Regions from separate parts of the Nitratireductor sp. OM-1 genome, predicted to be linked through region 2. Evidence: predicted binding sites of a transcription regulator. Region 2 holds the regulator's gene; each other region holds the start of a gene.
The links. The regulator PhoB, encoded in region 2, activates phosphate uptake and scavenging genes when phosphate is short. The targets are predictions, from matches to a motif close to TGTCATNNANCTGTCAT.
Positions count from the first base shown of each region.

Region 1: the regulator PhoB is predicted to act here: its motif matches at 3,026-3,042, upstream of phnC (phosphonate ABC transporter ATP-binding protein).
Region 3: the regulator PhoB is predicted to act here: its motif matches at 1,764-1,780, upstream of DEJ54_RS04395 (esterase-like activity of phytase family protein).

Region 1 is NZ_CP029208.1:1,518,076-1,523,336, reverse strand. Features, by position in the region: gene DEJ54_RS07255 (aminotransferase class I/II-fold pyridoxal phosphate-dependent enzyme) at 1-250, shown strand, start outside; gene DEJ54_RS07250 (nitronate monooxygenase family protein) at 388-1,344, shown strand; gene DEJ54_RS07245 (MarR family winged helix-turn-helix transcriptional regulator) at 1,375-1,788, opposite strand; gene DEJ54_RS07240 (cytochrome b) at 1,897-2,433, shown strand; gene DEJ54_RS07235 (GFA family protein) at 2,485-2,892, opposite strand; gene phnC (phosphonate ABC transporter ATP-binding protein) at 3,145-3,987, shown strand; gene phnD (phosphonate ABC transporter substrate-binding protein) at 4,072-4,980, shown strand; gene phnE (phosphonate ABC transporter, permease protein PhnE) at 5,048-5,261, shown strand, end outside.
Region 2 is NZ_CP029208.1:780,182-785,442, reverse strand. Features, by position in the region: gene pstB (phosphate ABC transporter ATP-binding protein PstB) at 1-777, shown strand, start outside; gene phoU (phosphate signaling complex protein PhoU) at 812-1,522, shown strand; gene phoB (phosphate regulon transcriptional regulator PhoB) at 1,559-2,245, shown strand; gene DEJ54_RS03660 (hypothetical protein) at 2,329-2,670, opposite strand; gene DEJ54_RS03655 (DUF1328 domain-containing protein) at 2,759-2,926, opposite strand; gene DEJ54_RS03650 (response regulator) at 3,059-3,853, opposite strand; gene DEJ54_RS03645 (NepR family anti-sigma factor) at 4,056-4,262, shown strand; gene DEJ54_RS03640 (sigma-70 family RNA polymerase sigma factor) at 4,268-4,819, shown strand; gene DEJ54_RS03635 (response regulator) at 4,906-5,261, opposite strand, start outside.
Region 3 is NZ_CP029208.1:937,447-942,707, forward strand. Features, by position in the region: gene DEJ54_RS04380 (VOC family protein) at 1-67, shown strand, start outside; gene DEJ54_RS04385 (YafY family protein) at 80-790, shown strand; gene DEJ54_RS04390 (DUF1013 domain-containing protein) at 917-1,624, opposite strand; gene DEJ54_RS04395 (esterase-like activity of phytase family protein) at 1,852-4,050, shown strand; gene DEJ54_RS04400 (NAD(P)H-quinone oxidoreductase) at 4,198-5,178, opposite strand.

The sequences.
Region 1 (5,261 bases), 740 kb from region 2:
GACACGGCCCGATGGCGGCTGCGTGGCCTATCCGCGTTACAGGGGGGCCGATGGCGTGGAAGCGTTCTGCCGCGATCTGGTCGAAGAGCAGGGCGTGCTGCTTCTGCCCGCCTCGGTCTACCACTCGGAGCTGATGGATGCGCCGGCCGGACGCTTCCGCATCGGCTTTGGCCGCCGGGGCATCGACGCGGGACTGACCGCGATGCGGGCCTTTCTCGAACGCCGTCACAATGGCGTTGCGGCCGGGTGAGGAGACGCCCGGCGCAAAAAATGCGACAAGGGTTCCCGGGACGCTTCGGGAGCCCGCAAGATCAAGGGTTCCCAACAAGGGGTGAGATGCTGTAGAAGTTTTGACGTTTACGAATACGTCAATTGAGGGGATAGCCAATGGCGCTTCCGGCCGTTTTCGACAAATTGCGTTTGCCCGTGGTCGGCGCGCCTCTGTTCATCATCTCGCATCCGCCGCTGGTGGTGGCGCAGTGCAAGGCCGGCGTGGTGGGCTCGTTTCCCGCGCTCAACGCCCGCCCCAAGGAGCAGCTCGACGAGTGGCTTTCGCAGATCACCGAAGAACTGGCTGCGCATGACGCACAGAACCCGGATCGTCCCTCCGCCCCCTTCGCGGTCAACCAGATCGTTCACCGGTCCAATGACCGGCTGGAGCATGACCTGAGGGTCTGCGTGGACCACAAGGTGCCAATCGTCATCACCTCGCTGGGCGCGGTCGAGGAAGTGAACCAGGCCGTCCACTCCTATGGCGGCATCGTGCTGCACGACATCATTCACGACCGCCATGCGCGCAAGGCCATCGAAAAGGGCGCTGACGGGCTGATCGCGGTTGCAACCGGGGCCGGCGGCCATGCAGGCACGCTCTCGCCCTTCGCGCTGGTGCAGGAAATCCGTCAGTGGTTTGACGGGCCGCTGCTTCTCTCGGGCGCCATCGCCAATGGCGGCGCGGTTCTGGGCGCTCAGGCCATGGGCGCGGACCTCGCCTATATCGGCTCGCCCTTCATCGCCACCCACGAGGCGCGCGCCAGCGACGACTACAAGGAGATGATCGTCTCTTCACGCGCAGCCGACATCGTTTATTCCAACCTGTTCACCGGCGTGCACGGCAACTATCTGAAGGGGTCCATCGTCAACGCCGGCATGGATCCCGACAACCTGCCGGAAGCCGACCCCTCGAAGATGAATTTCGCCAGCGCCGACGCAAAGGCCTGGCGCGACATCTGGGGCAGCGGACAGGGTGTCGGCGCGGTGAGCGAGATCACCGGCGCAGGCGCGCTGGTGGACCGGCTTGCGGCAGAATATGCCGCCGCAAAAGACCGGCTCTGCACGCCGCGCTGAGACCAGATCCTGATCCTGATCTTGGAGAGATCAGCCCTCGTCGCTCAGACTGTCCTGCAGCGCCGAGACGATCTTTTCGAGCAACGCCAGATAGTGTGCGCGCTCCGCATCGGTGAGGGTTTCGAGCGCGAGGCCGTTCACAGCACCAACCGCCTGCCTGACACGCACCGCCTTTTCCATTGCAGCCGGGGTCAACCCGATCAGCCGGCTGCGCCGGTCTTCCGGGTCGGCCCGTCTCTCAATCAGACCATCGCGCTCCATGCGCAACAGCGTTGCCGCCATGGTCGGCTGCTCGATGCCGGCGCTTTTCGTGAGCGCCTTCTGCGTTAGCCAGGCTCCCTCACCCAGCGCGAAGAACACCGGCAGCATGCCGCTGGTCACGCCGATGTCCCTCAAATTGCGGTCGATGGCGCGCGCGAAAAGCCGCGCCGCCCAGTTCGTCATATAGCCTGCAGATCGTTCACGCCTGAAAGTCATTTATATAGCTTGCTATCCATTTATATTGCATGCTATGTATATTGCATCGACGGTATCCCCGCAAGGAGAAGGACCATGCGCTGGAAAAGCACTGATGACCGCTATGGAGCGGTTGCGATTGCCATTCACTGGACGACGGCCGTGGCCATTGTCGGCATTCTGGCCTCCGGTTTTCAGGCGGCAGACGCGATGGAGGCGGCAGACAGGCTCGTGCTTCTGCGCATCCATGCCACGCTTGGCATCTCCGTGGTGCTTTTGACGCTGATGCGGATCGGCTGGTGGTGGCTGGGCGATGCCAAACCGGCCGATGCCGCCGGCACGCCGCGCTGGCAGGCGCGAGCCGCGCATATCGTGCACGGCCTGCTTTACGTGATCATTCTTGGCATGGGAGCCAGCGGCATCGGCATGCTGGCGCTCTCCGGCGCGGGCGCGACCCTTTTTGCAGGCGCCACGACCCCGCTGCCGGACTTCACCACCTATCTGCCGCGCACGCCGCATGGTCTGGGAAGCCGGCTTCTGATCGCGCTTCTGGCATTCCACACCGCCGCCGCGCTCTACCATCATTTCGTCATGCGCGACGGGCTTCTTGGGCGCATGGGGCTGGGGCGCTAACGCCCCGCTCACACGCCGCCGGCCAGAACGCACCGGCAATGGCAAAGGCGTTTAACCCGGCAGGCCCTCCAGCCGGGTTACCTCATCCAGACCGTCATCCCAGTTGGCGCGGCTGGAAAGACAGATATGCGCGTTCGGGCGAATGTCGACCGGTGTGTCGAGGCTGCCCGCAGGCACGACGAGAAGTGCGCCATCCATCTGGATGCCTGGAACTGCCGAGCCGCATTCGCTGCAGAAGCTTTTTTCATGCCGGCTTTCGGGCACCCGGTAAGTCTTGATCCGGTCTTCTCCTGACAGCCAGGTGATCTTCGCCACGGTGGAGAAAAGATTGGCCGCATGCGCCGACCCGGTATCCTTGCGGCAGCGGGAGCAGTGACAAAGAAAGAAGCTCTCGAACGGGCCGGAAATCTGAAATTTGACTGCCCCGCACTGGCAGGAACCCTCGTTCTTCTGGGCCATATTCTCCCTCATCTCTTTTTGAAGCGGCCGTGTCTCTATCACAAAGCGCCCGTGCGCGCATCCAGATGCACGCCGCCCGCATGAGCGGCCATCGCCCCCGGGCGGCTCCGGCGCTTCAATTGCCGCTGTGTGCTGTCAGAAAACCGTCATCTCATCGACATGCAGGTTTCATCCGCACCCGTTAGGCGAATGACCAACAAGGGCGACAAGCCCACGGAAGAGCCGCAACAAGGCGCTTAACGGGAAGAGCACATGCTTGAAATTCGTCAGGTCACCCGTCGTTTCGGGCCAAACACGGCCGTGCGCGACGTGGAACTGAAAATCGAACAGGGCCAGATGGTCGGTGTCATCGGTCGCTCAGGCGCCGGCAAATCGACGCTTCTGCGCATGATCAACCGCCTGATCGATCCGTCCGAAGGATCGATCTTCTTTCAGGGCAAGGAAGTCTCCGCGCTGAAAGGCGCGGAACTGCGTCGCTGGCAGCGCGACTGCGCGATGATCTTCCAGCAGTTCAACCTGGTGCCGCGCCTCGACGTGCTCACCAATGTTCTGCTTGGCAGGCTCAACCACCGCTCCACGGTGCTCAACCTGCTCAACATGTTTACGCGGGAAGAGCGCATCCAGGCGATTGCAGCGCTTGAGCGCCTCGACATCGCCCAGACGGCGCTGCAGCGCGCCGGCACACTTTCCGGCGGCCAGCAGCAGCGTGTGGCGATTGCCCGTGCGCTCATGCAGGAGCCGAAGGTGATCCTCGCCGACGAGCCGATCGCTTCGCTCGATCCGCTCAACGCCAAGGTGGTGATGGATTCGCTCGCCGACATCAACGCCCTCGAAGGCATCACCGTCATCACCAACCTGCACACGCTCGACACGGCGCGCGCCTATTGCAACCGCATCGTCGGCATGGCCAAGGGCGCGGTGGTTTTCGACGGCCCGCCCGAGGCGCTGACCAGCGAAGCGGTGCGCACCATTTATGGCGGCGAGGAAGGCGCGGAACTTTCCGAAGCCATCACCTCCACCAGCATCAATGTTCCGGCTCCGCAGCCGGCAAGGAAATCGACCGGTCAGGCTCAACCGGCGCTCGCCGCCGTCTGATCCACGGGATCGTCTCGCCCGCGTAACGGGCTCCACCTGCTTGAAACCCCGCCGGCAAGGCCGGCACCCAAATGGAGAGACATCATGTTCAAGAAAGCTCTTATGGGCGCCGTTGCGCTCACCGCGATCATGGTTGGCGGCGCACAGGCCGAAGATCTGAAAGAGTTCCGCATCGGCATTCTCGGCGGCGAAAACGAAGCCGACCGCCTGCGCAATTTCTCCTGCATCGTCGACAAGCTCCCCGAGGTTCTGGGCGTCGAGAAGGTCGCCCTGTTCCCGGCTGCCGACTATGACGGCGTGATCCAGGGCCTGCTCGGCGGCACGCTCGACTATGCCGAGCTCGGCGCTTCGGGCTATGCAAAGGTCTATCTGGAAGATCCGGAGGCCGTTGAGCCGATCCTCACCACGGTGCAGACCGACGGTTCGACCGGCTATCACTCGATCATGGTGGCCCGCAAGGATTCCGGCATCGCAACGCTGGAAGACATGAAGGGCAAGAAGCTCGGCTTCGCCGATCCGGACTCCACCTCCGGCTACCTCGTTCCCGCCGTCACGCTGCCCAAGGCAGTCAACGCTTCGGTTGAAGAGTTCTTTGGCGAGACCGGCTTCGGCGGCGGCCACGAGAACCTGGTTCTTGAAGTCGTGAAGGGCACGTTCGACGCCGGCACGACCTGGGCTTCGGGCGTTGGCGAGTTCTCCGACGGCTACACCTCCGGCAACCTGCACAAGATGGTCGAGAAGGGCATTCTCGACATGGACGATCTGGTTGAGCTCTGGAAGTCGCCACTGATCCCGAACGGCCCGATCGTGGTTCGCACCTCCATGGACGCCGACATGAAGAACACGTTCAAGACCTTCATGATGGAATTGCCGGAAGCCGATCCGGAGTGCTTCGCAGCCATCCAGGGCGGTGACTACAAGGGCTACACCGAAGTGACGCCGGCATTCTACGAGCCGATCATCGACGCCCGTCGCGCCAAGATCGGTTCCTGATCCCTTTCCCGCAATCTGACGCGCCGCCGGCCCGTGCCGGCGGCGTTGTCGCACAGGCGTGCCAAACATGACAGCAACGACCCATTCCCCGCTTCTTTCCGAAGCTGGCCAGGCCGTGGAGCGCCACTGGCGCGAACTGGCCGGACGCCGTCGTCTCTACACCATTGGCGGCATCGTGTTCATGGTTCTCGCCATGAGCGGTTCGCTCTGGTTTGCCAATGAATCGAACGCCGGCAAGTTCTTCGACCGACTGCCCTATCTGTTCGACTTCGTGGGACAGA
Region 2 (5,261 bases):
GATGCGAGCCAGAACTCGGACACCCTCAAGATGCGCGGTGAAGACGTCTGCGTCTTCTACGGCGAGAAACAGGCGCTGTTCGGCGTCAATCTCGACGTGCGCGAAAACCAGGTGACCGCGCTGATCGGCCCCTCGGGCTGTGGCAAATCCACGTTCCTGCGCTGCCTGAACCGCATGAACGACACGATCGACATTGCCCGGATCACCGGCAAGATCACGCTCGATGGCGAGGATATCTACGATCCCCGCATCGATGTGGTGGAGCTGCGCGCCCGGGTCGGCATGGTCTTCCAGAAGCCCAATCCGTTCCCCAAGTCGATCTACGAGAACATCGCCTACGGTCCGCGCATTCACGGTCTGGCGACGAAGAAGTCGGAGTTCGACGAGGTCGTGGAAGCGAGTCTCCAGAAGGCTGGCCTCTTCAATGAGGTGAAGGACCGCCTGCATGAGCCCGGCACCGGTCTTTCCGGTGGTCAGCAGCAGCGCTTATGCATCGCGCGCGCCATTGCCGTGTCGCCGGAAGTGATCCTGATGGACGAGCCCTGCTCGGCGCTCGATCCCATCGCCACCGCCAAGGTGGAAGAGCTGATTGACGAGCTGCGCGAGAACTACACGATCGTGATCGTCACGCACTCCATGCAGCAGGCGGCCCGCGTCTCGCAGCGCACGGCCATGTTCCACCTCGGCAATCTGGTCGAGGAAGGCCCGACGGACAAGATGTTCACCAATCCGGATGACAAGCGCACCCAGGATTACATCACCGGACGCTTCGGCTGACGGCGCGGCAAACGCACAGATAAGGAACCAGACCATGGGCGAGCACACAGTCAGCTCCTTCGATGAGGAACTCGGTGAAATCGACCGCCTCATCCGCGACATGGGCGATCTCTCCGGCGAGATGACGCGCGCTTCCACCAGGGCGCTGCTGCACTCCGATACGGCGCTTGCACAGCGCATCATCTCCGATGACACGATCATGGATGCCAAGCAGCGCGACCTTGATGAGCGCGCCATCACGCTCATCGCAAAGCGCCAGCCGATGGCGCAGGATCTGCGCAGCGTCGTGGGCGCCATCCGCATGGCGGCTGATCTCGAGCGCATCGGCGATCTGGCCAAGAACATTGCCAAGCGCGTCGGCGCCGTGGGCGAAAGCGCCACGCCGCGCACGCTTGCGCATTCCATCGACGCGATGGCCGGCCTCGTGCTGAAACAGGTCAATTCGGTGGTCGAGCACTATGTGGCGCGCAATGCCGAGGCGTTAATCCGGCTGCGCGACGAGGATGAGGAAATCGACATTCAGTACACGTCGGTTTTCCGCGAACTCCTCACCTACATGATGGAAGACCCGCGCAACATCACGGCCTGCACGCACCTCCTGTTCTGTGCGAAAAATCTTGAGCGTATCGGCGACCATGTGACCAATATCGCCGAAAATGCCTATTATGTGGTGACGGGGTCCCAGCTTCCGGTCCAGCGGCCGAAGCTTGACGAAACACAGATGACGGTCGAATCCGATGTCTAATCGGTCGTAGACTGCCCGAGGAGAATGCCTGCCATGATTGCCCCCAAGGTCATGGTCGTTGAAGACGACGAACCGCTTTGCGTCTTGCTCAAGTACAATCTGGAAGCCGAAGGCTATCAGGTCGAGATGATCTCTCGCGGCGATGAAGCCGAAGTGCGCCTGCAGGAAAACGTACCCGATCTGCTCGTTCTGGACTGGATGGTTCCGGCCGTTTCCGGCATCGAGCTGTGCCGCCGGCTGCGCATGCGCCCCGAAACGGAGCGCCTGCCGATCATCATGCTCACCGCCCGTGGCGAGGAAAGCGACCGCGTGCGCGGCCTTTCAACCGGCGCGGACGACTATCTGGTGAAGCCTTTCTCGACGCCGGAATTCGTGGCGCGTGTTCGCGCGCTTCTGCGGCGCGCGAAGCCGGAAGTGCTCTCGACGGTTCTTTCGGTCGGGGACATCGTACTCGACCGTGAATCGCACCGTGTCTATCGCCGCAAGAACGAGATCCGTCTTGGACCGACAGAGTTCCGCCTCCTGGAATTCATGATGCAGCATCCCGGCCGCGTCTTCTCGCGCAGCCAGCTGCTCGACAATGTCTGGGGCGAGACGATCTATATCGACGAGCGCACCGTGGACGTGCATGTGGGCCGGCTGCGCAAGGCCGTGAACCACGGGCGTCTGCCCGATGTGATCCGCACCATTCGCGGCGCGGGCTATGCGATCCGCGAAGCCTGACAGACGCGATACAGTCATTAAAAAAGCCCCGGTTCGACCGGGGCTTTTTTGTTGAAGCTCTTCGCCCGTTATTTCGTGGCCCGTTATTTCGTGGCGGCGTGTCCGGGACGGGCATGCTCGTTCTGCGCCACGGCAAAGCTCGTCACCGGCTCGATGGAGGCGGTCAGCTCGCCATTGCTGGTGATGTCCCACTCCAGGATCGCATCGTCATAGACAAGTGCGGGATCCACATAGACACAGGTGGCGAGAACCTGCGGCGCTTCGGTTTCCAGCTCGCGCATTGCAACCGGCTTCTCCGCCTCGCACTCCTCAAACGTCTCGTAGACCGGGGTGGGGGCGGGCAGTTCCTGGCATTCGCGCGTGTCGCCGGCCCCCACATTGCCTGAGCAGCCGACAATCAAAAGAAGTGCAGCGATGTGTTCCATGGCTTTCTCCTTTCATTGTCTTCACGAAACGGAAGCCATGGATGGTCCGGTTCGCTTATGCCGCATTCGTTTATGTGTGCGTCGCCGTTTAGCGACCGCGTTTCAGAAGGCCCATGATCAGCGAGATCGCGAGCAGGGCGAGGAAGATGTAGAAGAGGATCTGCGCAATGCCTGCCGAAGCGCCGGCAATTCCGCCGAAACCGAGTGCGCCGGCGATGATCGCGACGACAAGGAATATCAGGGCCCAGTATAGCATTCTGTCTCTCCGTTTAGTTATGCCGGTTAAACGTCTGGCACTCGGATTTGGTTCCGCCGGAGAGATTTTGGGCAAAAGAAAAGCCGCCCGGAGGCGGCTTTTTTGAGAAACGCGTGAAGAAGCGGGGGCGTGTCAGGCCGCCGCGTGCGCCTGCTGATCGAAGAAGAGCGCCTGGCTGATGAGCGCCTTGACCATTTCCGGGCTGAACGGCTTGGTCACAAGGAAGGTCGGTTCCGGGCGCTCGCCCGTCAGAAGCCGCTCGGGGAAGGCGGTGATGAAGATGACCGGTACGGTGGCCGCGTCGAGGATCTCGTTCACCGCATCAAGGCCTGAACTGCCATCGGCAAGCTGAATGTCGGCCAGCACCATTTTCGGCTGCGTCTTGGCAAACATTTCGACCGCCTGCTTGTGGGTGCGGGCCGTGCCGACCACGCGATGCCCGAGGCTTTCGACCATTTCCTCGATGTCCATGGCGATCAGGGGCTCGTCCTCGATGATGAGGATGTCTGTCGCCACCTGACGGGAAATCTCCTCGCTGGCTTCGCGCAGCATCGTGTTGATGCCTTTCATATCCGTCTCGAGAATTTCCGCAGCCTCTTCCGGCCGGAAATTCTCGACGGCCACCAGCAGGAAGGCCTGACGCGGACGGGGCGCGAGCGAAGAAAGGTTGCTCATGGCCCGCTTTTCCCATGCCGAGCTCGGCATGCCTTCGGGGACCGGAACGTCCAGCGTTTCGAACAGCGATGTGAAGAGCCTGAAGAGGGCGATCTTGTCGGTCGATGCCTCGGGAAAGATGCTCGTATCGGCGATCAACGCTTCAAGCGTCGCAGCCACCAGTGCGTCACCGCTGGACTGGGAGCCGGAAACGGCCCGGGAAAAGCGCCGCAGGTAAGGAAGGTGCGGAGCGATACGCGCTGACAGGGTCATGGATTTCAAGTCTCCCTCAAGACATGGCAATGAGAATTAGTGCATTTGTGACGGGTGAAACGCCCCATATGCGAAAATGTTCCCGTCGGAGGGAACGAATTCCGCTCAATGGCGTTTGAAAGCAGACGAGACAGTTGTGGCCCGGGCGATGCGGACGGTTTCGGGTCATTGGGAGACCAGATTTGATGGAAAAAGACAGGGCATGAATTACGGCAAACCAAACACCCGAGGAAGCTTGACCCGGCGCGGCAAGGATGAAGACCCGCTCGGCGCAAACTCAGAGATCGGACGCAAGCTCAGGCAATATTACGACGACCTGGTAACGGAAGATATTCCGGATCGGTTCAGCGACCTTCTCAATCAGCTTGAGCAGAAAAGCGGCGCTGAAACGGCCGGAAACAAGGACTGATATATATGAGTGTTTATCCGGGCTTTCGTGACGATCTACTGGCCGCTGTGCCAAGCCTGCGCGCCTTCGCCGTTTCGCTTTCAAAAAGTGCGGACCGGGCGGACGATCTCGTGCAGGAATCGCTGGTCAAGGCGTGGGACAAACAGAACAGCTATCAGCCGGGCACCAATCTGAAAGCCTGGCTCTTCACCATCCTTCGCAACGAGTTCTACTCGCAGATGCGCAAGCGCAAGCGCGAGGTCGAAGACGCGGACGGTGCGATCACCGGACGTCTGTCGGTGCACCCGGCGCAGGAGGGTTCGGTCGATCTGAAGGACTTCCGGCGCGCTCTCGAGCAATTGCCCGAAGACCAGCGTGAAGCGATCATTCTGATCGGCGCGTCCGGCTTTTCCTATGAGGAAGCGGCGGAGATCTGCGATTGCGCGGTCGGCACGATCAAGAGCCGCGTGAGCCGCGCCAGAACGCGCCTGCAGGAAATCCTCGAGATTTCAGGTGAGGGCGATTTCGGGCCGGACGCCATCTCGACCCAGATCACCAATACGGCCTTCATCGCCTAGGTCCTGAGCCAGGATTGCCTAGGTCCTGAGCCAGGATTGCCGTGCGTCCCTTAGGGCGCACATAGGGCAATCGGGTCTGACCGCTCTCAGTCCTTCCCGGCGCTTGAGCCGACAATCGCCTGGGACAGCGCGTCGATAAGGTCGCTGTCCCTGTAAGGCTTTTCAACGATCCTGATACCACCGAACGCCTCGAACACCTGGTGGCTTGAGGCGTAGCCGGTGGCGAAGATGAAGGGGATGCGCCGCGCCTGAAGCAGGCGGGCGAACTCGTCTGTCCAGTTGTCGGACAGCTTGATGTCGAGGATCGCTGTCGAAATTCCCCGGCTTTCCAGAACGTCGGGTCCCAGGTCATCGAAGGTGCCGACAGTGAACACGTCCGTTGCGCCGTGCTCCTTGCACAGTTCTTCGATGCTCATGGCGATCATGGCTTCGTCTTCGACGA
Region 3 (5,261 bases), 160 kb from region 2:
TATTCCTGCCGGTCGTTTCGTGTATTGTCTCGATCCCGACGGAAACAGCTTCGGAATTTTTGCGTGAGGAGAACAACGCATGCGCCGTGCTGACCGACTTTTTCAGATCGTCCAGCATTTGCGGGGCGGGCGCCTGGTTACGGCGCGTTTGTTGAGCGAGCGTCTCGAAGTCTCGGAACGCACGATCTATCGCGATATCGCCGACCTGCAATCGACCGGGGTTCCCATCGATGGCGAGGCGGGCGTGGGCTATCTGATGCGGGAGGGGTTCGAGCTCCCCCCGCTCATGTTCACCCGCGACGAGATCGTGGCCCTGGTGGCCGGGGCGCGCATGGTGCGCGCCTTCGGCGGCGCAGCGATGGCGCGGGCCGCCGAAGAAGCGCTCATCAAGATCGGAACCGTGCTGCCGGAACCGGAGCGCGACCGGATTGCAAAAACCGAAATTCACACCCCGCGCTGGGTGGTGAGCGACATGGACCGCCAGACCATCGATGCGCTGGAGCGCGCGGTGGAAACGCGCGACGTGCTTGCCCTCGACTACCGCGACGAGGCAGGCCGGACATCGGAGCGCGATGTGCGGCCTCTGGGCCTGTGGTTCTGGGGAAAGGTCTGGACGCTGGTGGCCTGGTGCGAGCTGCGCGGAGATTTCCGCACCTTTCGCATCGACCGCATTGCGGCGATCAAGCCGGCAGGGCGCGGGTTCCGGCCAGAGCGCGGCAAGCAGCTTGCCGACTTCTACCGCCGTATGGAAATTCATGAAGCCATGATCGGCAGGGCACAGGCCTGCTGAACCGGAAGCTCTCCTGCAACAGGACTTTCTGCCGCCATCACCCAATACGAAAACAGCCTGATACGAGATCAGGCTGCTCTAATTTCTCCCCCCGAACTGCCGGGGGAGATTATCAGGTATCGCGAATCAGGACTGATCGTCCTCATCATCGTCATTGTTTTCGGTGGAACGCATCGACGAGAGCTTTGCGAAGACGGCTTCTGCGTCGAGTTCCTTCTCTTCCGAGGAGGACGAATCCTGCTCGCCGAGCGGCAGATGCTCGGTCTCGGATGCCGGCAGAAGCGTTTCGCCGGTGCTCTCCTGCGGCGGCAGGTAACGGGCAGCGCGCTGCACTTCCAGATCGAGATCGATCTGCGAGCACAGGCCCAGCGTCACCGGGTCCATCGGCACGAGATTGGGCGAGTTCCAGTGTGTGCGCTCGCGAATGGCCTCAATGGTCGACTTGGTGGTGCCGACGAGACGCGAAATCTGCGCGTCCTTGAGCTCCGGATGATTGCGCACCAGCCAGAGAATGGCGTTGGGCCGGTCCTGACGCTTGGAGAGCGGCGTGTAACGCGGCCCCTTGCGCTTGGTCTCCGGCACCCGCACCTTCGGCTCGGAAAGCCGCAGCCTGTGGTTCGAATTGCGCTCGCCCATGGCGATTTCTTCGCGGGTGAGCTGGCCGGTCATGACCGGGTCCATGCCCTTGATGCCCTGAGCGGCGTCGCCATCGGCAATGGCACCAACCTCAAGCGGATGCAGCTTGCAGAACTCTGCAATCTGATCGAACGTCAGCGCCGTGTTGTCGACCAGCCACACGGCGGTGGCCTTGGGCATGAGAAGCGTGTTGGCCATAGTTCAAGAATCCTCTTCCTTCGCCCGCGTCCCTACCGCGGGCGGTGGTTATAACCACCGATGTTGGGAAATTTCGTCCGCTTTATAAACTGAAACACCCCCCTTACGCAACAAATTGCGCAGCACCCCGGAACGGGGGCGTCACCGAACCGTCATTGATCCGTCATCGGCGTGAAACCAAGCCCTCCGATTGTGCCGCTCCTACGGGACTTGAGGGAGTTTTGAACATGCAACGCAACGCGATCATTCTTGCTCTGCTGGCCAGCACGGCTGTCATCTTACCGGCTCAGGCAGAGATGAATTTCAACCGCATCGCCACTTTTGCAGTGGCCGAGAACCTGCCGGCCGATACCGACAAGGCGACGGAGACCTCTTCCGAAATCATCGCCCGCAGCGCGGACGGCAAGACGCTGATCTATTCCGACAGCCCGCTGGGCGGCGTCGGCTTCGTCGACATCAGCGATGCAGCCGCGCCGAAAGCCGGCGGCGCTGTGATGCTGGACGGCGAACCCACCTCCGTGGGCGTGGTCGGCCAGAAGGCGATTGCCGCAGTGAACACCTCGAAGAGCTTTACCGAGCCTTCCGGCAATCTGGTGGTGATCGACATGGCGGCGAAAACCGCCGAAGCCTCCTGCGCGCTGGGCGGGCAGTCGGATTCGGTCGCGATCAGCGCCGATGGACGCTTTCTGGCCGTCGCCATCGAGAATGAGCGCGATGAAGACCTGAATGACGGCGTGATTCCGCAGATGCCTGCCGGCGACCTCAAAGTGTTCACGCTCACCGACAGCATGCCCGACTGCGACAGCATGAAAACCGTCTCGCTCGCCGGTCTCGCCGAGATCGCGCCGAGCGACCCGGAGCCGGAATTCGTGGATTTCAACGACGCGGGCGAAATTGTCGTCACGCTTCAGGAAAACAACCACATCGCGGTGGTTTCGGCTGAAAGCGGCGCGGTGGTGAACCATTTTGCCGCCGGCAGTATCGACCTCGAACAGATCGACACGCTGGACAATGGCGCAATCGACTTCGATCAGGCGGCAGCCAATGTGAAACGCGAGCCGGACGCCGTGAAGTGGCTCGACAATGACCGCTTCGTGACCGCCAATGAGGGCGATTATGAAGGCGGATCGCGCAGCTTCACCATCTTCAACAAGACGGGCGAGGTTCTGTTCGACAGCGGCAATGATCTGGAATTCCGCGCCGCAGCCGCCGGCCACTACCCGGACAAGCGCTCCGACGCCAAGGGCACCGAGCCCGAGGGCCTCGAAGTCGCGACCTTCGGCGATCAGCGGTACATCTTCGTTGCGCTGGAGCGTGCTTCGCTCATCGCGGTCTACCGCGACACGGGCGGCGCACCGGAATTCGTGCAGGTGCTGCCGTCGGGCATCGGACCGGAGGGTCTGGTCGCCATTCCCGAGCGCAACCTCCTGGTGACGGCCAATGAGGCGGACCTGATCGAAGACGGCGGCGCACGCTCGCATGTGATGGTCTACGAACTTTCCGAGGGCAAGGCCGCCTACCCGACCATCGAATCCGCCATGGACGAGAACGGCGCACCGTTTGGCTGGGGCGCTCTTTCGGGCCTCGTGGCTGATCCGGAAAAGCCCGGCACGCTCTACGCCGTTTCGGATTCGTTCTACGGCAACCAGCCCGCGATCTTCACCATCGACGCGACGCAGACGCCGGCCCGGATCACGAAAAAGACGGTCGTGACCCGCAATGGCGCGGCTGCCCAGAAGCTCGACCTCGAAGGCATCGCCAATGATGGCAAGGGTGGCTTCTGGCTCGCTTCGGAAGGCCGCACCGACCGCCTGACGCCGCACGCGCTGTTCCGCGTCGATGCAAAGGGCGAGATCAAGCAGGAGATCGCACTTCCCGCCGAACTGCTCGCCGTGGAGCAGCGCTTCGGCATGGAAGGCGTGACCGTGGTCGGCGAAGGCGACGACCAGATGCTGGTGATGGCGATCCAGCGCGAATGGAAAGACGACCCGAAGGGCCAGGTGAAGCTGGTGAGCTACAAGCCTGCCTCCAAGGAATGGGCTGCCGTTCGCTATCCGCTGGATGCGGCGGAAAAGGGCTGGGTCGGCCTTTCCGAAATCACCGCGCATGACGGCAAGCTCTACATCGTGGAGCGCGACAACCAGATCGGCTCGTCGGCGAAGATCAAGAAACTCTACAGCGTGTCGCTGGACGGTTTCGCACCGGCTGCGCTGGATGCGGACCTGCCGCTGGTGGAAAAGACGCTGGAGCGTGACCTGCTGCCGGAGATGAAAGCCGCGACGAATGGTTATGTGGTCGACAAGATCGAGGGCTTCGCCATCGACGCGGACGGCACCGCCTATTTCGTGACCGACAATGACGGGGTGGACGATTCGTCCGGCGAGACCATCTTCGTCAATATGGGCAAGCTCAGCGCGACCCACTGACCTGGATCGTTGTTGCGCAATTCCGGACGGGTAACCGGCTTCAGTTTTTCCCGGAATTGCTCTCGCAAACAAAGCCTCCCAGGGCTGAAGGCCCCGGCATCATCGCCGGGGCCTTCCTGTTTTTGGGAAAGGCGTTTTCGCCGGTGATCAGGACACTTCCAGCACGATCTTGCCGATATGCGATCCCTCTTCCATGCGCTCATGCGCACGCCAGGCCTCGGCCAGCGGGAAGGTCATGTCCATGACCGGGGCGATGCGGCGAGCGGCCAGAAGCGGCCAGACATGCGCTTCCAGCTCTGTTGCGATGATGCCCTTGAAGGCGACAGAACGGGGCCGAAGCGTGGAACCGGTGTGGCTGAGGCGCTTGCGCATGATCTGCGAGAAATCGACCTCTGCCCGCGCCCCCTTGAGGAAGGCGATCTGCACGATGCGTCCATCCATGGCCGCGGCGGTGTAATTGCGCTCGATATAGTCACCACCGATCATGTCGAGGATGACATCCGCGCCATGACCGCCTGTCTCTTCCTTCACGGCCTCGACGAAGTCCTCGTCACGGTAATTGACCGTGCGCACCGCGCCCAGCGACGCGCAGGCGGCGCATTTTTCCGCCGAGCCCGCCGTGGCGATGACCTTCGAGCCAAGGGCTGTCGCCACCTGAATGGCGGTGGTGCCGATGCCGGAGGAGCCGCCATGCACGAGCAGGGTCTCGCCCTCTTTCAGGCCGCCGCGCTGGAACACATTGTGCCAGACAGTGAAGAAGGTTTCGGGGATGGCCGCAGCCTCGGTGAAGCTGAAACCATGGGGCACCGGCAGCGCGTTGGTTTCATGCGTCAGGCAGTATTCGGCATAGCCGCCACCGGGTGTCAGCGCCGTGACACGGTCGCCCACCTGCCAGCGTTTCACCCCCTCGCCCAGCGCGACAACCTCACCGGCGGCCTCGAGGCCCGGCAGATCGGAAGCGCCGGGCGGCGCGGGATAGAGCCCCTTGCGCTGAAACACGTCGGGCCGGTTGATGCCGGCGGCGCGCACCCTGATGAGAATTTCCCCCTCGCCCGGCTTCGGCACATCGCGTTGTTCCGGTTTCAGCACTTTCGGCTCGCCCGGCTCGCTGATCGCCACTGCCGTCATCTTCTCTGGAAGCGCCATATGATTCGTCATGCCCCTGTTGATTTGAAGAACGTCCGACAACACAATCGGCGAGTGATGCACGC